DNA from 3 places in the Rhizobium etli CFN 42 genome. Region 1 is predicted to be linked to each of the others. Evidence: predicted binding sites of a transcription regulator. Region 1 holds the regulator's gene; each other region holds the start of a gene.
What was found. Region 1 encodes PhoB, which activates phosphate uptake and scavenging genes when phosphate is short. Its sites were predicted from a motif close to TGTCATNNANCTGTCAT; they were not measured.

Region 1 (7,142 bases):
GGCCGAAAGATCGAGGAAATGTTTAGGAGCCATGTTCTTACCTGTCGTGCGCCCGAAGGCGGCGATCCCTTCAAGCCGTCTTCTTGATCTTGGCGGCGCGGATGCTCTCGGCGGCGCGCTCGAGGCGCGCGAGCCCCTCGCGGGCTTCCTCGGCGGTGACCACCAGCGGCGGAAGAAGGCGGATGACGTTGTCGCCGGCCGGCACGCCGAGCAGATGCGCGGCGCGGATCGCCTGCAGCAATTCGGCCGAGGGAACCGCAGCCTTGACGCCGAGCAGAAGCCCCTCGCCTCGGATATCCTCGATCACATCGGGATAACGGTCCTTCAGCGAGGCCAGCCCCTGGCGGAAGACGAGCGCGACGTCGCGCACATGCTCCAGGAAACCCTCGGCGAGGATGACGTCGAGCACGGCACTGCCGACGGCCATGGCCAGCGGATTGCCGCCATAGGTCGAACCATGCGTGCCGGCCTTCATGCCGGAGGCAGCCTCGGCCGTGGCAAGGCAGGCGCCAAGCGGGAAACCGCCGCCAATGCCCTTGGCAACGGCCATGATATCAGGCGTGATGCCGGACCATTCATGAGCGAAGAGCTTGCCGGTGCGGCCGACGCCGGTCTGGACCTCGTCAAGGATCAGAAGCAGGCCGTTCTCGTCGCAAATCCGGCGGAGCGCCTTCATGAACTCAGTCGTGGCGGGACGCACGCCGCCCTCGCCCTGCACCGGCTCGATTAGGATTGCTGCCGTCGCATCGGTGATCGCGGCGCGGACCGCTTCGATATCGCCGAACGGCACCTGATCAAAACCCGGCGCCTTGGGGCCGAAGCCTTCGAGATATTTCTCCTGGCCGCCGGCGGCGATCGTCGCAAGCGTGCGCCCATGGAAGGCCCCTTCGAAGGTGATGATGTGGAAACGCTCGGGATGGCCTTTGGAAAACTGATAGCGGCGAGCCGTCTTGATGGCGCATTCGAGCGCCTCGGCACCGGAATTGGTGAAGAACACCTTGTCAGCGAAGGTGGCGTCCGTCAGGCGTTTGGCCAGGCGCTCCTGGCCGGGGATTTCATAGATGTTGGAGAGGTGCCAGACCTTGTCGGCCTGCTCCTTCAAGGCGGCGACCACATGCGGATTGCCATGGCCGACGGAGGTGACGGCGACACCGGCGCCGAAATCGAGATAACGCTCGCCGCTCTCGGTGATCAGCCATACGCCCTCGCCTCGCTCGAACCGCAGCGGGGCACGAGAATAGGTGTCATAAAGCGGCGCGGCTTCGGCCATGGCGCGGGTCTCCCGATCAGCGTTGTCAATCGCCGGACTCCGGCTAAGAAAACCAGGCCCGAAAAATCAAAAATGCCGCCTTTCGGCGGCAAGCGGTACTATTTCCTTTTCGCGCTGCAATGTCAACAAAACTGCGGCCTTAGCGTATGCAGCAAGCTTGTACAGCGGCACTTTCGGCCTTCAACAGGCATTATTGCAGAAATGACACGCAGAGGCAGCAAGTTGGGGAAAACTTGAAATTCGATTCATCCGGATTCCCGCGACTCTTGTCACGGAGTCAGCCTCACACTAGGTTAAAGTTCAATTACTAGACTGCATGCGGCGGAACTAGTCACCAAAATTGATCAAGCGTTTCTTGTTTCGGAGGCTTCCGGGACAACGGTGAGGGATTCTGCCATCACCAACGCAAAAGGTGGAGACAGGGCATGAACTGGACAGACGAGCGGGTCGAGAAACTCAAGAAGCTTTGGGCCGAAGGACTGAGCGCCAGCCAGATTGCTGCGCAGCTTGGCGGGGTCAGCCGAAACGCCGTTATCGGCAAGGTGCACAGGCTCAACCTTCCCGGCCGCGCCAAGGCCGGCGGCACAGCCACAGCGGCGCGCACGCCGAAGCGTCAGACATCCGCGCCGCGCGCGCCGAACTACGCCTCCCGGATCGCCACCCGCACCGTGACCCGCCAGCAGGGCGCAACCCTGCTGAAGGAAGAGATCGAGATCGAAACGGTCGAGGAAATGGAATACGTGCCGAAGGGCAACGTGGTCGTGCCGATTTCCCGCCGCCTCGGCCTGACGGAACTGACCGAACGCACCTGCAAATGGCCGGTCGGCGATCCGCTGAAGGACGATTTCCACTTCTGCGGCTGCGAATCCCCTGACAATTCGCCCTATTGCAGCTACCACCAGAAGCTTGCCTACCAGCCGATCAACGAACGCCGCCGGGCGGCAGCGCGGGTCAGCTGAGCGGGCAAACCATTGCTGGAAATGCGAAACGGGCCTCGTGGCCCGTTTTTTTATGGAATGGTGGAGCTGTGGCTGTAGGTGCTGATACGGCAAAGATCACGAACCACACGGTCTCAGAGCAATCCAGGAGAAGCCTGAAGCGATTTTCATTCAGGAATTGCGTAAGACGGCTCTTGCTTCCATGGAGAGCTGAACCGCTCCAGCTCGACTGCTTCAGACCTCTCGCCTCTTGCCGGCCGCCTTCCCCAAACTCCGTCATCCCAGGGCTTGACCCTGGGATCCACAACCAAGCACGCCGCTTCAATTTGTTCGCCTGCAGTGGGATGCCATCACTCTTTCCGCCGTGCCAGCCGCATGGATCCCAGGGTCAAGCCCTGGGATGACGGAGAAGAGGTTGTGCCGAATACACATAAGCTGCGCCGGCGGGTTGAAGGGAGTGGGGAAGGCTGCACCGGTGGGAATGCCGACCACACACACCCTCAGCTTAGGCTTCCATCGAATAGCCGGCGCCGCGGACGGTGCGGATGACGTCCTGCATATTGGAGAAGTTCAGCGCCTTGCGCAGGCGGCCGACATGGACGTCGACCGTGCGTTCGTCGACATAGATGTCGTGGCCCCAGACGCCGTCGAGAAGCTGCGAGCGGGAAAAGACCCGGCCCGGCGACGACATCAGGAACTCCAGCAGGCGGAATTCGGTCGGGCCGAGGCGGACTTCGCGGCTCTTGCGATGGACGCGATGGGTTTCGCGGTCGAGCTCGATATCGCCGCATTTCAGCACCGAGGACAGCACCTCGGGACGGGCACGGCGCAGCATCGCCTTGACGCGGGCGACGAGCTCGGGAGTCGAAAACGGCTTGACGACATAATCGTCGGCGCCAGTGGACAGGCCACGGACACGCTCGCTCTCCTCGCCGCGCGCCGTCAGCATGATGATCGGCAGCCGCTCGGTTTCCGGCCGCATGCGCAGGCGCCGGCAGAGTTCGATGCCGGAGACGCCGGGCAGCATCCAGTCGAGGATGAGAAGGTCGGGCGTGCGCTCCTGAAGCCTGATTTCGGCCTCGTCGCCGCGCAGGATGGTATCGACCTCGAAGCCTTCCGCTTCGAGATTATAGCGAAGGAGCACGCTGAGCGCCTCCTCGTCTTCAACAACTGCGACTCTCGGGATCATGCGTCTCCGTCTCCTCGCGCACAAGCCTTAAATCGGGACGATTTAATCAGGCGTCCTGCGCAAATTCAGAAATTGGCTGCGACCTCTTTGCGCGCCCCTAACTGGCGCGCACGCAAGTGACTGGTCCGGGCGGCGGGCCCGGGCGGCTCGCTCGGAACGATTATTCCGTCGCGGCGCCGACGGTGTTGGCGCTGTCATCCTTCGGACGATCGCCTTCCGGCTGGGCGCCCGTCGCCATGTAGTAGATCGTCTCGGCGATGTTGGTGGCATGGTCGCCGATGCGCTCGATGTTCTTGGCGCAGAAGAGCAGATGCGTGCAGCTCGTGATGTTGCGCGGATCTTCCATCATGTAGGTCAAGAGCTCGCGGAACAGCGAGGTGTACATCGCGTCGATCTCGTTATCGCGTTCGCGGATGGCGGTCGCCTTGTCGGCGGCGCGTGTCGTATAGACATCGAGCACTTCCTTGAGCTGGACGAGCGCCAGCTCGGACAAGTGCTCGAGACCGCGGGCGAGCTTGCGCGGAACGCCGGTGCTCTGCACGGCGATGACGCGCTTGGCGGTGTTCTTGCCGAGGTCGCCCACGCGTTCGAGGTCGGCGGCGATGCGGATCGAACCCATGATTTCGCGCAGATCCGCGGCCATCGGCTGGCGGCGGGCGATGGTGACGATCGCCTTGTCGCCGATCTCGCGTTCGGTGTGATCGAGGATCACATCGTCGGAGATGACCTTCTGCGCCAGCGCCGTATCGCCGTTGACCAGCGCCCGTACGGATTCGGCGACCATCTGCTCGGCCAGGCCGCCCATTTCGGAAATGCGCCTGGAGAGGAACTTCAGATCATCATCATAGGCAGAATAAATATGTGTCGATGCCATGGGGCTTTGTCCTCGAATAACGGGAAGGCTTCGGATGACCGCAATCAGCCGAAGCGACCCATGATGTAGTCCTGGGTGCGCGGATCGTCCGGATTGGTGAACATCTTGTCGGTGTCGTTTTCCTCGACGAGGTTGCCGAGGTGGAACATGGCGGTGCGCTGCGACACGCGCGCGGCCTGCTGCATTGAGTGGGTGACGATGACGATCGTGTAGTTCTCGCGCAGTTCGTGGATCAGTTCCTCGACCTTGGCCGTGGCGATCGGGTCGAGCGCCGAGCAGGGCTCGTCCATCAGGATGACCTCAGGGCTGACGGCGACGGCACGGGCAATGCACAGGCGCTGCTGCTGGCCGCCGGAAAGGCCGGTGCCGGATTCGTGCACGCGGTCCTTGACCTCGTTCCACAGGCCGGCGCGCTGCAGGCTGCTCTCGACGATCTGGTCGAGATCGGCCTTCGACTTCGCCAGTCCATGGATGCGCGGGCCGTAGGAGACGTTTTCATAGATCGACTTCGGGAACGGATTCGGCTTCTGGAATACCATGCCGACGCGGGCGCGCAGCTCGACGACGTCGATATCCGGATCATAGATATCGTCGCCGTCGAGGGTGATCTTACCGGCGACGCGGCAGCCCTCGATCGTGTCGTTCATGCGGTTGAGGCTTCGCAGGAAGGTCGACTTGCCGCAGCCGGAAGGGCCGATCAGCGCGGTTACGGTGTTTTCACGGATGTTCAGGTTCACATCGAAAAGCGCGCGCTTCTCGCCGTAGTAAACCGAGACATCCTGTCCGATCATTTTATACGGGACGTTGCTCATCTTCTGATCCAGCGCCTTTTCAACTGCAGCTTCCGTCAACATGTTCATGATATCTACTCCGTTTACCAGCGGCGCTCGAAGCGACGACGCAAGAGAATGGCGCCCATGTTCATGACGATCAGGAACAGGAGCAGAACGATGATGGCACCCGAAGTACGCTCCACGAAGGCCCGTTCGGCCTCGTTCGCCCACATATAGACCTGCACCGGCAGGGCCGTCGAGGGCTCGAGCGGTGTCGCCGGCGCGTTGGCGACGAAGGCGACCATGCCGATCAAGAGCAGCGGCGCGGTTTCGCCGAGCGCATGCGCCAGGCCGATGATCGTGCCGGTGAGGATGCCGGGCATGGCAAGCGGCAGGACATGGTGGAACACCATCTGCATTTTCGAGGCGCCGAGGCCGAGCGCTGCGGCCCGGATCGACGGCGGCACGGCGCGCAGCGCCGCACGCGTGGCGATGATGATCGTCGGCAGCGTCATCAGCGTCAGCACTAGGCCGCCGACCAGCGAGGCCGAGCGCGGCAGGCCGATGAAGTTGATGAAGACGGAAAGGCCGAGCAGACCGTAGACGATCGACGGGACCGCGGCGAGGTTGTTGATGTTGACCTCGATCAGGTCCGTCAGCTTGTTCTTCGGTGCGAACTCCTCGAGATAGATCGAGGCGGCAACCCCGATCGGCAGGGACAGCGCCAGCACGATCAGCATCAGGTAGAGCGATCCGATGAGGGCAACGCCAAGACCTGCAGCCTCCGGACGGCTGGAATTGCCGTTGACGAAGAGGCCGGTGTTGAACTCTTTGGTCAGAGCCCCGCTCGCCTTAAGCTGGTTCATCCAGTTAACCTGCTTGTCGTTGACCTTGCGGTTCTTCTCATCGACGGAAAGATCGATCTGGCCCTTGTTGGCGCTGTCGATATTGGCGTCGGCGAGAACGGAGACATTGACCGTCTTGCCGATCAGCGAGGGATCGGCGACGACCATGTCGCGCAGCTGGATCGGCGCACTCTTGGAGAGCATGGCGGTCGCGTCGCGCACATCAGGCTTGCTCGACGCATTGATGTTCAGCTGCTTGACGATCGCGTCGCGCAGCAGAACCGGATAGTTGGCGGCGACCAGCACCGAAGGGTCGCTCGCGCGCTTGTTGTTCGGGTCGATCGTCTTCTCGGTGAATTCGATCGGCAGGGTGATCGCGGTCTGCTGGAAGGCGGTGTAACCTTTGCCGATCACCGTCCACAGCAGGATGAACAGGAAGACGAGACCGAAGGTGATGGCGGCGATGCCATAGGCCTGAAACCGGCGCTCGGCGGCGTAGCGGCGCTTGATGCCGATATCGCGACGGGCTGGCGCCTTGGAAACGGTGACACCTGCCGTGGGAGAAACAATATCCGTCATTCGTACTGCTCCCGGTATTTGCGCACGATGTAGAGCGCGTAGATATTGAGGCAAAGCGTGATGCAGAACAGGGTGATGCCGAGGGCAAAGGCAACCAGCGTCTGCGGCGAGGTGAATTCAAGGTCGCCCGTCAGCTGGTTGACGATCTTGACGGTCACCGTCGTCATCGGCTCGAAGGGGTTGATCTGGATGCGGGCGGCGACACCGGCGGCCAGCACGACGATCATGGTTTCGCCGATGGCGCGCGAGGCGGTCATCAGCAGCGCGCCGACGATGCCGGGAAGGGCGGCCGGCAGCACCACCTTCTTGATGGTTTCGGAGCGGGTGGCGCCGAGACCGAGCGAACCGTCACGCAGGGCCCGCGGTACGGCGGTGATGATATCGTCCGACAGCGAGGACACGTAGGGGATCAGCATGATGCCCATGACGATGCCGGCGGTCAGAACGCTCTGCGCCTGGATGAAGTTGGTGTAGCTGCCGGAGAGCAGGCCGCTGATCTGAGCGGAGAAATCGCGCAGGAACGGACCGACGGTGACGAGGGCGAAGAAGCCGTAGACGATCGTCGGAATGCCGGCCAGCACTTCGAGAAGCGGCTTGGAAATCCCGCGCACCTTGGGCGAGGCGTATTCAGCCATGTAGATGGCGGCGAACAGCCCGACCGGCACGGCGACCAG
Region 2 (7,142 bases), 470 kb from region 1:
CCTGGCAGATCCAGATTTCGGCCGCGCCGAGTGCCGATGCGGCGCGAGCGCTTCTTGCACAGGCACAGTCGGAAGGCGGCGCGCCGCTGGTTTCCGCCTCGCCCTACACTGAGGCGGTCGGAACGGGCGCCAACAAGATCTATCGCGCCCGCTTTGTCGGCTTCGCCAGCAAGGATGCCGCCGTCTCCGCCTGCGATGCGCTGAAGCAGCGCTCCTACGACTGCATGCTGCTGCCGGACCACGGCTGATCGCCGCACCCAGGCAATCCACTCTGGACAAGCATCGGGAATCAGCGTCTCTTCCGTAAACAAAAGGGGAACACCGATGTTGAGATCGCTTGCCGACCAGTTCGAAACCTCATCGGCCAAATATGCCGCGGCCAACGGCATCGAACGCGACGCCGACTGGTTTTTGTTGAAGCTGCAGGAGGAGGTCGGCGAACTCACCCAGGCCTGGAACCGGTTGACCGGCCGCAGTCGCCGCAGAGAGCGGACGCAGGAAGAGCTCGACCGCGACCTCGCCGACGAGACCGCCGACCTGCTCGGCCATATCCTGCTTTTTGCCCGCCGCAACGACATCGACCTTGCCGCCGCGATCGAACGGAAGTGGCGGTTTCAGCCGGCGCAGACACCGGAGGCGTAAGCACTGCGGCATTGCGCATCCGGATCCGAGAGATCGCGACCGACTTTAGAAGACTGCGCTCAATCCGGTTACCAGCCAGAACGCAAGCGCCGAGATCATCGCGGCGGCGGGCAGGGTGATGATCCACGCCACCACGATATTGCCCGCCAGACCCCAGCGGACCGCAGACACGCGCCTGGCGGCGCCGACGCCGATGATGGCGCCGGTTATGGTGTGGGTGGTGGAAACCGGAATGCCGAGCCAGGTGGCGCCGAAGAGCGTCAAGGCGCCGCCCGTTTCGGCGCAGAATCCTTGCATCGGGTTCAGCCTGGTGATCTTCGAGCCCATCGTATGGACGATGCGCCAGCCGCCGAACAAGGTGCCGAGCGCCATCGCCGCCTGGCATGAGATCACCACCCAGAGCGGCACGTGGAAGCTGCCACCGAGATAGCCCTGCGAGTAAAGAAGCACGGCAATGATGCCCATCGTCTTCTGGGCGTCATTGCCGCCATGACCGAGCGAATAGAGCGACGCCGACACGAATTGCAAGAAACGGAAGGACCGATCGACTGCAAAAGGCGTTTGCCGGATGAAGATCCAGGTTACCGCCAGGATGAGGAACAGTGCCAAAAGAAAACCGATCATCGGCGACATGACGATAGCGGCGGCGGTCTTGAGAAGACCGCTCCAGACGATCGCGCTCAAGCCGGTTTTGGCAAGGCCCGCACCGACCAGCCCGCCGACCAGAGCATGGGATGAACTGGAGGGAATGCCGAAGACCCAGGTCACGACATTCCAGACGATGGCGCCGATCAAGGCCGCGAAAATCACTTGCGGCGTGACGATCGCCGGATCGATGATGCCGGTCCCGAGCGTCTCGGCCACATGCAGGCCGAAGAACAGGAAGGCGATGAAATTGAAGAATGCCGCCCAGAAGACCGCATATTGCGGCCGCAGGACCCGTGTCGAGACGATTGTTGCGATCGAGTTGGCCGCATCATGCAGGCCATTGAGAAAATCGAACAGCAGCGCGACGCCGATCAGGCCGACAAGAAGCGGAAGAGCGAGCGCGACATCCATCAGATATTCTCGATCACGATGCCGCTGATCTCGTTGGCGACGTCCTCGAAACGGTCGACCACCTTCTCCAACTCACCGTAGATTTCGCTGCCGATCATGTAGGCCATCGCATTGCCAGCGCCGTGCCGGCGGAACAGATCCTTGAGCCCCCGCTCGTGCAACTCGTCGGAGCGCCCTTCCACCCGCGTGACCTGCTCGACGATGGCAGAAAGCCGCGGCGCATTGGCGGTCATGCGATCAAGCAACGGAATGGCTTCGGCAATGAGATTGGCAGCTTCCACAACAGTCTTGCCCATCTCCTGCATCCCCGGATCGAAGCTGGTCTGCTCGAAGAGCCGGATGGTTTTGACGGTCTTGTGCATCATGTCGATCGCATCATCCATGGATTGGATGAGATCCTTGATGTCTCCACGATCGAAAGGTGTGATGAAGCTCCGCCGGACGGCCTGCATCACTTCGCGGGTTATATCGTCGGCCTGATCTTCCAACCGCACGATCGTTTCGCATTGATGCTCGATCTCTATGCCCGACAGCAACCTTTCCAGAGCCTGTGCGGCGTCGACGATGGTTCTGGAATGTTGTTCGAAAAGGACGAAGAACCGGTCTTCGCGCGGCATCAACTTTCGAAACCAACCCAGCATGAACACCTCGTAATCTTTGGTCTGCGCTATAGGCGACCAGCCGTCCTAAACCGTATCCCATTGAAGAGATAGGGGTGAATTTAAGTTTATGACAGATTTGTGACAACGGCGCTCTTGAAGTAGAGATATAGTTGAGGAACATTGGCGGCGCCCGAACCTTGGTTCAGCGTCCCAGGCTTCTTTTTCACGATTAATCTAGCGCTCAGGAGATTACCATGGCTTCCGCCACCAATGATGGCCGGCCGCGGAGGCTGAAGCCAATGCCGAAGAAAGCTAGATCCTATCTCGGCCGGCTGGCAGGCGCGACCGACCAGCTCTTTAGGGGGGAAGCAATCGAGCAGTTTGCGGCGATCTGTTACCGAAAAGTCGGCGACAACTTGGTTGAGGTCCTCCTGATCACATCGCGCGACAGTGGCCGCTGGATCATTCCCAAGGGCTGGCCTATTGCGAAGCTCGCACCCCACCAGGTTGCCGAGCGCGAGGCTTGGGAGGAGGCCGGGGTGAAGGGTAAGGCCAGGAAGCGCCTGTTTGGCTTCTACACCTATATCAAGATGCTGGCCAACGGTGAACGCGTTCCTTCCGTCGTTCAGGTCCATCTCTTGCAAGCCGAAAAAATTGATGAGAAGTTTCCGGAGGAAAAACAACGAAACAGCCGATGGCTCCCGCCTCTCGAAGCCGCTGCTCTCGTCCGCGAGCCCGGACTGAAAAGCTTGCTGGGCAAGGTTGAAAAAATGGTGGTGAAACTGCCGAAAGCCTAAGACCGAGACCCGCCGAAAGTTTTCGGAATGACATTCTCTTTCGTCAGCCGACCTTATAGCGGTAGAACTTGCTGTCCACTGCCATCAGCGGGAAGGCCCGGGGCAGGGCGCCCTTGGCGACCTCGACAAAGCCGTTCTTCTCGTAGAAGCGATGCGCGGCGACGAACTTGTCCGTCGTGCCGAGGAAGATGTCGGTGAGGCCGGCATCTCTGGCGTGGTCGAACAGGCGCTCGAGAAGCCGCGCCGCCACGCCATATTCACGGCCGCGAACCTCGGCGGCGACGAACATCTTGCGCAGCGCCGCCTGGTTGTTGCCGATATCCTTCAAGCCCACCGTGCCGACGATGACGCCATCCTTGACCGCCACCCAGAACTGGCCTTTGCCGGACTGGTAGAAATCCGGAATGACCCTGAGATCCGGCTGCGCATCGGCGGTGATGTCGATGCCGAACTCTTCGCGCTGGATCGGCAGGATCACCGAAAGCACGTCGTCGGCATCGCCGTCGGCAAAAGGTCTGATTTCGATCTCCGCCATCGGCTCCTCCCGTCTCAGGTCTGCGTACCGCCGACCGTCACCTGATCCATGCGCAGATGCGGCTGGCCGACGCCGACCGGAACCCATTGGCCGGCCTTGCCGCAATTGCCGATGCCGGTGTCGAGCTTCATGTCGTTGCCGATCATCGACACCCGCTTCATCGCATCCGGGCCGTTGCCGATCAGCATGGCGCCCTTGATCGGCGCGCCGAGCTTGCCGTTCTCGATCAGATAGGCTTCGGTGCAGCCGAAAACGAATTTGCCAGAGGTGATGTCGACCTGGCCGCCGCCGAAGGAGACGGCATAGATGCCCTTCTTCACCGAAGCAATGATCTCTTCGGGCGTCTTGTCGCCGCCGAGCATATAGGTGTTGGTCATGCGCGGCATCGGCACGTGGGCATAGCCCTGGCGGCGGCCGTTGCCCGTAGGCGCCATGCCCATCAGCCGGGCATTCTGCCGGTCCTGCATGTAGCCGACCAGCTTGCCGTTCTCGATCAGCACGTTGTAGCCGGACGGCGTGCCCTCGTCGTCGATGGTGATCGAGCCGCGGCGGTTGTCGATCGTGCCGTCATCAACGACGGTCACGCCGGGCGCGGCGACGATCTGGCCGAGAAGGCCTGCAAAGGCCGACGTCTTCTTGCGGTTGAAATCGCCTTCCAGCCCGTGACCGACCGCCTCATGCAGCATTACGCCCGGCCAGCCGGAACCGAGAACGACATCCATGGTACCGGCCGGCGCATCGATCGCTTCGAGATTGACGAGCGCCTGGCGCAGCGCTTCGTCGGCGCCATACCGCCAGCTGCCCTCGGCGATGAAATCGCCGAAGCCGATGCGCCCGCCGCTGCCGTAGGAGCCGCTCTCCTGCCGCTCGCCTTCACCGACGACGACGGAAATGTTGATGCGGGTCATCGGCCGGATGTCGCGCACACGATGGCCATCGGCGCGCAGGATGTCGACGACCTGCCAGCTCGCCGCGACCGAGGCGGTTACCTGCCGCACCTTGTCGTCCTTGCCCCTGAGGTAGGCGTCGATATCCTGCAGGACCTTGACCTTCTCCTCGAAACTCGGCTGGCCGATCGGGTTCTGGTCGCCGTAGAATTTCTTGTTGGTGCCCTGGGGAGCCGCGGCATAGGTGCCGGAATAGCCGCGCGTCACCGCGCCGACCGCATCGGCCGCCCGCTTCAGCGCCGCCACCGAGAGGTCGCCGGCATGGGCATAACCCACGGCTTCGCCCGCAACGGCGCGAAGTCCGAAACCCTGTTCGGTGTTGAAGCTACCGCCCTTCAGCCGGCCATTGTCGAAGGTCAGCGCTTCGGCCTGGGCATGCTCGATAAACAGCTCGCCGTCGTCGGCGCCGGCGAGCGCCTCGGCGACGAGACCACGCATCGTGGCTTCGTCGGCGTCGAAAAGCGTCAGGAGATCGGTGGTCATGGTCTGGCTCCAATGGGCATGCGGGAATGCGCCTACTCACCTAGATAGGGCTTCAACTGATAAAGAGTGAAGCCCTGTCGCGGAATATTCTGTGTCGGGCAAGATTTCCAGGAGAAGGTGATAGACGAGTGGGACAAAGAAGCGCGCGGCATATCTCTTCTCCCCTCGGGGAGAAGGTGCCGGCAGGCGAATGAGGGGCCACACGGCACGCCCTCTCAACTCCTGTCCAACCACGCCGATGGCAGCGACTCTAAGACAGTCGAGACCATGCCAGTGCGGCCGAAGTCCGGATGAACGTTCTTCTTATTGGAAGGCCGGCTTTGCGGCCCCCTCCTCCGGGCACCTTCTCCCCGAGGGGAGAAGAGGGACCGATAGGCCGCGGTACATATCAGCAGCCCTCAGGGCAGGGCGTCGAAACCTTCGGCGAAGCCCTTGAGGTCGACAGGGATGCCGATGCCTTCTTCCGGGGTCTGGAAGACGATGAAGGTGGCCTGGGCGCCGCTGCGGAAGGTCTTGAGCAGCTCGTCCTCGAGCACGACTTCGGCATAACAGCCATCGGCGAAGCAGCGGACGAAATAGGCGCGGCCGATATCCTTGCCGTCGACATTGAGGCCGAGGCCGTTCGGCAGGAGTACGCCGAGCGGCGCCAGCACGCGCAGGATCTTCGATTTGCGATCGGCCGTCTTCAGCACGACGACGGAAAGCCCGACCTCCGGCCGGTCCTCGGCGATGACGTTCTGCATCAGCGCACATTGTTCGGTCGCCGCACCGGCCGGCTTGTCGCAGACGACGGACCATGCGCCGTGGTTGGATTTCACCGTGCCGGGCGCCTGCGGCTGCGTCTGGCCGGGCGTCACCTGCTCGGCACGCGGGCTCGCGGCATTCGGCTGCTGCGGAGCGGGGGCAGGGGCGGCCGGTGCTGGTGTGGCGGGTTGGGCCGGGGGAGGAGCGGGTTGCTGTGCGAAGACGGGCGTCGCCGCTGCGGCCGCGATGCTGGCAGTCACGAGAAGCGACCGCGCGAGGGAACGGAAACCCATGGAAACCTCTGGATATCGAATCATTGCGGCTATTGTTGAAGCTGCCCACCGGAAATGAAAAGCCCCACCCCGTGAAAACCGGGGGACTGCGGCAGAAATTGGACCTTTGTCAAATAATGTACTGTGGTCGAATCGGCCGGAAAGCGCATCTTTCATATGCTGATGAACAACTTGGGATGTTTTGCCGTTCGGCCTGCCTGTGCTTTAGAGCCTTTCCTGGTTAGATTGAAGCATTCTGCCGGAGCAGGTTTGCGTCAGGGCAGAGGCGATTGGCGACGGGCATACCCCTTGGTACGTCCGAGCCGGTCGACCATCCGACTCCGTTTGAGCCAACACAATGCTTCAATCTAACCAGGAAGGGCTCTAAGCAAAAATGCCGCATAGACAATTGCTCTGGCCTGTTGCGGCAAATGCCAAACTGTGGTTTGAAGCGCTGAAGATGGCAAGGATTCTGCGTTCGATTTTGCAGGTCAAGCGCTCGAGGGAGATAATAAGGTGATGAAGAAGGCTTATGCAGCTCTGACCGCACTGGTCTGTCTGCTTTTTGCTTCCGGCACATATGCCGACCAGCCGACGCCGTGGCAGGCGACGCTGCAGCCGGCGGCGACGCCGATTATGCGGGAAATTCATTGGTTCGAACAATATACCCTGTGGTTTATCGTTCCGATCACGCTCTTCGTTCTGATCCTGCTCATCGTCGTCTGCTTCAAGTTCCGCGCCGGCGCCAACCCGGTTCCGTCGCGCACGAGCCACAATACGCTGATCGAGGTCATCTGGACCGTGGGGCCGGTCCTGGTGCTGCTCTTCCTCGCCATTCCCTCGTTCAATCTTCTGACGGCGCAGCTGACGCTGCCCGAAAATCCTGACGTGACGATCAAGGCGACCGCCACCCAGTGGCAGTGGAACTATGAATACGAAGGTTCGGGCGAGACTCCGCTCGCCTTCGATTCCTACCTCTTGAAGGATCAGGATCGTGCGGCCGCCGGCAAGGAAGACAAGTCGGTCTATCCGAGACTGCTCGCCGTCGACAACGAACTGGT
Region 3 (7,142 bases), 1.6 Mb from region 1:
AAACTCTGACTGCCGAAGGGATGGCGCTCCATCATGTCGACGTCATAGGGGAAGCTGCGCGGCTGGCCGCGAAAGAGATTGATGATGACGCGCGCGCCCTCGCCCGCCGCCTCCGCCGCAGCCAGCGCATGAAAACGCTCGGTCGTGCCGCCATTGATGAGCCGCATCGAGGCTGGGTCGGCTTCGATCACCTCGCCGAAAGGGGCAAAGGCCGATCTGGTGAGTGGGCGGATGTCGAGAAATTCGGGCAACGGCTTCACTCGCCTTCCGCATGCCAGTGACGAATGGCGTCGATCTCGACAAGAAGCTCCGGCAGGGTGCGATAGGTGGCCTCCCATATCTCGGACGGATCGAGGGCGAAGACGTCTTCAAGGATACGGTTGCCCGTGCCGCAGATTTTCGTCCACGGTAGAGTGGGATGCTCGGTGGCAAATTCCGGATGGGTTACGAGCAATCGGGACGCAGCCGCGCCGATGGTGAAATGGCAGAAGGCAACCGCCTTGAACGTGAGATTGTCCTCGGCGAAGGCTGCCTCATCCATTCCGCCGACAAAATACAGCGCTTCGGCTGCCGCCTTCTGCATTTCATTGAGATAGTCGATAGCACGCGGCTCGCTCATTCACCCTCCGGCAACATCGATGTCAGGCGCAGCAGGGCGATCCGTTCGACCTGCGCCGTCGCGGTCGCGAATTCTTCATCCGGGCGATTGCCGATCCGGGACTCGAAGGCCGAAAGGATGTCGCCCTTGCTGAGCCCTTTTACGGCGATGATGAAAGGAAAGCCGAATTTTTCGAGATAGGCCGAATTCAGTTCGCTGAAGCGGACATGCTCGGCCGGGCTCAGCCGATCGAGACCGGCGCCAGCCTGCTCCTTGCGGCTGTCCTCTGTGAGTTCGCCTGCGATCGCCAGGCGCCCGGCGAGATCCGGATGGGCGCAGAGCACCCCGAGGCGCTCCTCCCGGCTTGCCGCGCGGAAGACGGCGGCAAGCGCCGCATGCACGCCTGATGCCGTTAGCGGCTCCATCACGCTGCCGGCGTCGTAGGCGCGCTCGGCGATGAAGGGCGAATGTTCAAACACGCCGCCGAAGCGGGAAACGAAATCCTCCCGCGACAGCATCAGATCGCGTCCGGCTGGTGATGCTTGTGCCAGTGCTCGGCAATCTCGATGCGGCGCGGAATCCAGACCTTGTCGTGCTTCAGTACATATTCGATGAAGCGCTTCAGCGCCGCCGCCCGGCCGGGACGCCCGACGAGACGGCAATGCAGGCCGACCGACATCATCTTCGGGCTGCCCGCCTTGCCTTCCTCGTAAAGCGTGTCGAAGGCATCCTTGAGATAGGTGAAGAACTGGTCACCGGCGTTGAAGCCCTGCGGCGTCGCAAACCGCATATCGTTGGTTTCGAGCGTATAGGGAATGATTAGGAAAGGTTTGCCGTCGACGCCCCTCACCCAGTAAGGCAGGTCGTCGGCATAGGAATCAGAGGAGTAGAGGAAACCGCCCTCCTCCTGCACCAGCCGAAGCGTATTGTCGGAGGGCTTGCCTTGATACATGCCGTAAGGCCGCTCGCCGGTCAGTTCCGTGTGCAGGCGCACGGCTTCGAGAATATGCTTGCGCTCGAGATCCTCGGGGAAATCCTTGTATTCCAGCCAGCGATAGCCATGGCTGGCAATCTCCCAGCCCGCCTCCTTCATCGCTGCGACCGCCTCCGGGTTGCGGGCCATCGCCAGCGTCACGCCGTAGACGGTCGCCTGCACCTTGAGATCGGTGAACATCCGCCAGAGCCGCCAGAAGCCGGCCCGCGAACCATATTCGTAGATCGATTCCATATTGAGATTGCGCTGCCCCGGCCAGGCAGCCGCGCCGACGATCTCCGACAGCAGGTTTTCGGACGCCGGATCGCCGTCGAGGATCGAGCTCTCGCCGCCCTCCTCGTAATTGATGACAAACTGCACGGCGACGCATGCCTCTTCAGGCCACTTCGGGTCGGGCGTCTGGCGCCCATAGCCGACGAGATTGCGCGGATAAGTCTCGGATACCATCAAATCACCTTCTGAAAGGACGGGGAACGGTATCATCCGCAGCCGGAATGTCGAGACGGAAACTGCGCGGTAGAATTTATCTTTTCACCACAATCACTTAGATTAACGCATAGTCAAGCGATCCTGCGCGCGCTGACCTTGCCCATAGGGTGCAGCGAGTGGACACGGAAGGGACCGCCAGTGCCCTCTTCGATCATCAATGCCACGTTCGAAACCATCACCGGCTCCTTCAGGACGGGCTCGAAGATCGTTCGCAGCGCCGCTTCGATGCGGGGCATGTCGATCGCGTTGATCGAGCCTGTCACCGGCATATGGAAGCGGAACTCGTCCATGACATAAGGGTTGCCCCAACGATGCAGATTGGCGAATTGCGCCGCCGACAACCCATCCGGATCGCTGCGCTCGATGTCGGCTTCGCTCAGCGGCGCGCGGTAGCGATCGAACTCCTGAACGATTGCCGAAGCCAGACACTGGATCTGCTCACAAGGAGCGCTCGGCACCAGGCTATAGAAGCTGCCGAGCCGGGCAATCTCGAGACGTGAAATCTGGAAGGGAGTGAATGTTCCGGCAAAACGCATGAGATCGCGCAGGAGTTGCGATTCGGACATATCGGCGGACAGATGGAACGGCGCTTTCAGAACGCCATGGAAACCATAGCGCCGCGGCACCGCGGTATGAAAGGCGATCTCGTGAATGCCGAGGCCGCGGACGGCCGGAGGCTCCAGCATATCGCCCGAATATACGTTTCGACCAAGCCAATTGGCGGCTACGAGCGACAGCGGGTCGCTCGCCGGAGGCGTGAAGCAAATGGCATAGCGCATGCAATTTCCTCCATCAAGGAAGGGAGCGCCGGTGATTTCAGGCGCTGTCGATGCGCAAGCAGATAGGTGATTTGCATGACAGAATAACGAAACGAAGCTGTACCTAATTCGCGTTTAACGTGAAGCCGCCGCGATATGGCTTGAAATCGCAAAGCTTTCCGGCAGCAAATATTCGCAATCTATGTCGTCTGCGATACAAACCGCCGCTTCCGCCAGCCGGTGCGCCAGGCCGAAGCTGACCTTGAAGCCGCCGGTCAACGCGATCAGGCGTGGGTGATCGGGATGACAGCCGATCATCGGATCGCGGTCGATCGCCTTCGGGCGAAGCCCCGCCCAACGTTCGACAACAGGCGCATCGCGCAGGATCGGTACGATGGCGCGTGCGGTCTCGATCAGCGCATCAAGCTGGGCATCCGTCGAAAAGGGATCGTTGAAACGGTTCTCGCTGGTGCTGCCGATCGCGACATGCCCTCCCTCATGCGCCACGATATAGAGCCCGTCGAGAAAGATCGTCGGCAGCGCCGGGTCGATAGCGGCTTTCAATAGCGTCGCTTGCCCCTTCACTGGCTGGCCGAGCGGCTTTTTCGGCCCCAGCGTCAATTCCTGCAGCAACGGAAAGGACTGATGGCCGGCGGCCAGGATGCAGCGGCTGAAAGCAATGGTTTCCCCGCCAATGTCAGCTGTGCCGCGATCCGGGTCGAGGCCGGCAACGGCCGCATATTCTAGGATGCGCACGAATTTTGCCTGCCGCAGCGAAGCGATGAGCGCTGACATCAACGAGCGGGGCGCAACGCGGGCGGCCAGCGTGTCGTGCACGAAGCCGCTCGCGCCGGCAGATGCGTCAACCCAGCCGTCCGCATCAGGCCTGTCGACCACATGCCAGTGGAACCGGCGCTCGCCAGCCTGCCAATGACGTTCGGCATCCTCGGAATGCCCGCGTGCAATGCGATTGAGATGCGGCTTCGGCAGCGGGATCAGCCGTCCGGACCTGTTGTAACCGGCCGAGAGCCCGGTCGCCGCTTCCAGCGCTGCGATCTCGGCTTCGAGCGAGACCAGCGCATCGAACTGGAACTGCTTCTTCTCCGACCACCGGTCCGGCATATGCGGCATCAGCGCGCCGAGCAGGCCGCCGCTCGCGCCTCCACCCAATCTGCCGGCGTCGGCGATGATTGTGGCGATGCCGCGACGCTCGGCATGGACGGCCGCCCAGAGCCCCATGATGCCGGCGCCGACGATCAGCAATTCGCAGGACAATTGACCTGAGGCCGGCGCGGGACTATCCGCTTTTCCCATGACAGACGTGAACCCTGATCAGATTGGTGCGGGCGCGCCGCAGCCGCTCGAATGGCGCGACGGCGATATGCCCTATTCCACAGCCTTTGGCGATCATTTTTATTGCCAGACCGATGGACGGCTGGAATGCGGTCATGTCTTCCTCGCCGGCAATCACCTGCCGGAGCGCTGGAAGGGGCGGCAGGAGTTCGTCATCGGCGAACTCGGCTTCGGCACCGGCCTGAACTTCGCCGAGACCTGGCGGCAATGGAAGCTGCATCGCGCGGCTGGCCAGCACCTGCATTTCGTCTCTTTCGAACTCCACCCGATGCGCGGCGAAGAGATCGGTCGGGCGCTCTCGCATTGGCGGGAACTCGATGCCGAACGTCGGGCGCTGACGGCGGCTTGGCCGCAAACGCCTGCCGGCACCGTTTTGCTCGATCTAGACGATCAGACGCGGCTCAGCGTCGTCTGCGGCGCGGCACTCGACGGCGTCAGGACGGCGAAGCCCGGCTTCGACGCCTGGTATCTTGATGGCTTCGCCCCCTCGCGCAACGGCGACATGTGGTCGGAGGACCTGATGCGCGCGGTCAACGAAAAGACCGCCGCCGGCGGAACCTTCGCCACTTATGCCGCTGCCGGCTTCGTGCGCCGCAATCTCATCGCCGCCGGCTTTATCGTCGAGCGCCGCAAAGGCTTCGCCGGCAAGCGCGAAATGCTCTGCGGCGTCAAAGCGTTCCAGCGGGCAGGGATTGCCGACGCGGATGCTGGCCGCCTTAAGCAGTAGCCCACGGCGATCAGGAGCTCGTACGCCCCGGCTGCTGCTCGTCCTTGCCGAGCCATTGCCGGATCTTTTCTTCCAGCAGCTCGGGGCTGATCGGCTTCGACATATAGTCATCCATGCCGGCGTCGAGGCAGAGTTCCCGGTCACTTTCGAGCGCATGGGCGGTAACGCCGATGATTGGCACCCGATGGCCCTGCCCCTTTTCCCTTTCGCGGATCGTCCGGGTCGCCTCGTGGCCGTTCATGACTGGCATCGACACGTCCATCATAATGATGCGCGGTGTGTGACTCTCCCAGGCGGCGACCGCCTCTTCGCCATTTTTGACGACCAGGAAGGAAAGCCCGGACGACTGCAGGATCTGGGTGAAAACGATCTGGTTGACCTCATTATCTTCGGCGACGAGCACATCGACGAATTCATCCGCCCGCTTCTGCGGCACGAGCATAGGCGCGGGCTCAGGCGCCGGCACGGCTGCTTCGGTCTGCAGCCGGGCGATCTCGGCTTCCGAAGCCTGCTTCACGCGTCGCGCACGCACCACCTCGACAACTGTGTTGCGCAGCACGTTGGCGCGCGCCGGCTTCATTAGATGCGCTTGACCGTTCAGCGCTGCGAATTCCTTTTCCGTGCCCGAAATATCCATAGAGGTCAGGAAGATGATCGGCAGATCGACGAAACGGGGATCGGCGCGCAGCCGGCGGGCGACATTGGCGCCGTTCATATCGGGCATGTGATAGTCGAGAACCACTGCATCGACAGTGACGCCGAGATCGGCCGCCGCCTCCAGGATAGCAAGGCCGGTGCCGCCACCCTCGGCGGCCACGCCGTCAAAGCCCCAGAGCGAAAGCTGCTCGGTGAGGATGCGTCGGTTCACCTCATTGTCGTCGACGACGAGAATGCGTGCGCCTTGGACGTTGATCGGCAGCGGCTTCGGCTCAAGGCGGGCGGCCGCCACCGCGAAGGGCAGATTGACGGTGAAGACCGAGCCCCTGCCCCATTCGCTCTCCGCATTGATATAGCCGCCGAAGAGGTCGACGAGTCCGGCGGTGATCGCAAGACCGAGCCCCGTTCCCTCATGCCGCCTAGTCGATGAGGCGTCGACCTGCGAGAACTTCTCGAAGACCGAGTCGAGCTTCTCCCGGGGAATGCCGATCCCCGTATCCTCGATGCGGATGCTCGCTATGATCTCGCCGCCGGCCGCCGCCTGGAAGCCGACATCGACGAAGACATGGCCGCGCTCGGTGAATTTGACGGCATTGCCGACGAGATTGGTGACAATCTGGCGGAAGCGCCCGGCGTCTCCGATCACCGCGGCCGGCAGATCGGGTGCCGCCCGCACCAGGAGCTCGATATTCTTCTCAGCGGCATGCGAGGATAGAAGCGTCGCCACGTCCTCGACCGCCTCGACGAGGTCGAAAGCGGCCTTGCGCAGTTTCATCTGCCCTGCATCGATCTTCGAGAAGTCGAGGATGTCATTGATGATCGTCAGCAGCGCATTGCCCGATTTGACGATGATGTCGATGAAGGTTTTCTGGCGCGTGTCGAGATTGGTCTTGGCAAGCAGTTCCGCCATGCCGAGCACACCGTTCATCGGCGTACGGATCTCATGGCTCATATTGGCGAGGAACTCGGATTTGGCGCGGTCGGCGGCTTCGGCGCGTGACAGCAGCTGGCGCAATTCCTCCTCACGACTCTTGAGCTCGGTGACATCGGTAAACAGCGCCACCCAATGCTGTCCCGAGCTGACCGTCGCCTCCATGTTGACCCAGCGCTCGCCGCCGACATGGAAGACGGTGGAGATCGGCTGCCTCGCCGCGATATTGGCACGCCACCCCTGCAGGATCTCGTCGGCGGCATCGTGGAAATCGCCGCGCGCCGCGCAGAATTCGAACATGCCGAGCCAGCCCTGTCCGGCCTCGATATAATGCGGCGGGATCTGCAGGATATCGGCCATCGCGTCGTTGGACATCTTGATGATGCCGTCCTGGACAATGGCAAGGCCCTGCGACATGGCATGCGTGGCATCGCGCATCATTTCGCCGACCCGCTCGAGCGCCGCGCGGGTCTCGTGAATTTCCTTTTCCCGCTCGCGCACCGCCGAAATATCGGCATAGGTTAGCAGGATCCGGTCGTTGGAGATGCGCCGGCTGTCGAAGATGACGGATTTCCCGCCTGCCCAGCCGACCTCGATTGGCTCCGGCTCTTCTGCTTCGAACAGGTGCTTGCGAA

Region 2: RHE_RS04770 (DUF47 family protein) is a predicted target of PhoB. The motif match lies at 2,431-2,447, and genes of this name have one in related genera.
Region 3: RHE_RS16085 (DUF1045 domain-containing protein) is a predicted target of PhoB. The motif match lies at 2,936-2,952, and genes of this name have one in related genera.

What each region holds. Positions count from the first base shown of each region.
Region 1 is NC_007761.1:528,822-535,963, reverse strand. Features, by position in the region: gene argF (ornithine carbamoyltransferase) at 1-33, opposite strand, end outside; gene RHE_RS02610 (aspartate aminotransferase family protein) at 71-1,270, opposite strand; gene RHE_RS02605 (GcrA family cell cycle regulator) at 1,696-2,229, shown strand; gene phoB (phosphate regulon transcriptional regulator PhoB) at 2,714-3,397, opposite strand; gene phoU (phosphate signaling complex protein PhoU) at 3,558-4,271, opposite strand; gene pstB (phosphate ABC transporter ATP-binding protein PstB) at 4,316-5,131, opposite strand; gene pstA (phosphate ABC transporter permease PstA) at 5,146-6,468, opposite strand; gene pstC (phosphate ABC transporter permease subunit PstC) at 6,465-7,142, opposite strand, start outside.
Region 2 is NC_007761.1:994,065-1,001,206, forward strand. Features, by position in the region: gene RHE_RS04755 (D-alanyl-D-alanine carboxypeptidase family protein) at 1-248, shown strand, start outside; gene RHE_RS04760 (nucleoside triphosphate pyrophosphohydrolase family protein) at 325-642, shown strand; gene RHE_RS04765 (inorganic phosphate transporter) at 688-1,701, opposite strand; gene RHE_RS04770 (DUF47 family protein) at 1,701-2,342, opposite strand; gene RHE_RS04775 (NUDIX hydrolase) at 2,558-3,100, shown strand; gene RHE_RS04780 (GNAT family N-acetyltransferase) at 3,144-3,635, opposite strand; gene tldD (metalloprotease TldD) at 3,650-5,065, opposite strand; gene RHE_RS04790 (invasion associated locus B family protein) at 5,464-6,126, opposite strand; gene coxB (cytochrome c oxidase subunit II) at 6,601-7,142, shown strand, end outside.
Region 3 is NC_007761.1:3,291,982-3,299,123, forward strand. Features, by position in the region: gene RHE_RS16065 (ureidoglycolate lyase) at 1-251, opposite strand, end outside; gene RHE_RS16070 (HepT-like ribonuclease domain-containing protein) at 257-619, opposite strand; gene uraD (2-oxo-4-hydroxy-4-carboxy-5-ureidoimidazoline decarboxylase) at 616-1,116, opposite strand; gene puuE (allantoinase PuuE) at 1,116-2,039, opposite strand; gene RHE_RS16085 (DUF1045 domain-containing protein) at 2,153-2,860, opposite strand; gene RHE_RS16090 (NAD(P)/FAD-dependent oxidoreductase) at 2,975-4,153, opposite strand; gene mnmD (tRNA (5-methylaminomethyl-2-thiouridine)(34)-methyltransferase MnmD) at 4,152-4,919, shown strand; gene RHE_RS16100 (PAS domain-containing hybrid sensor histidine kinase/response regulator) at 4,930-7,142, opposite strand, start outside.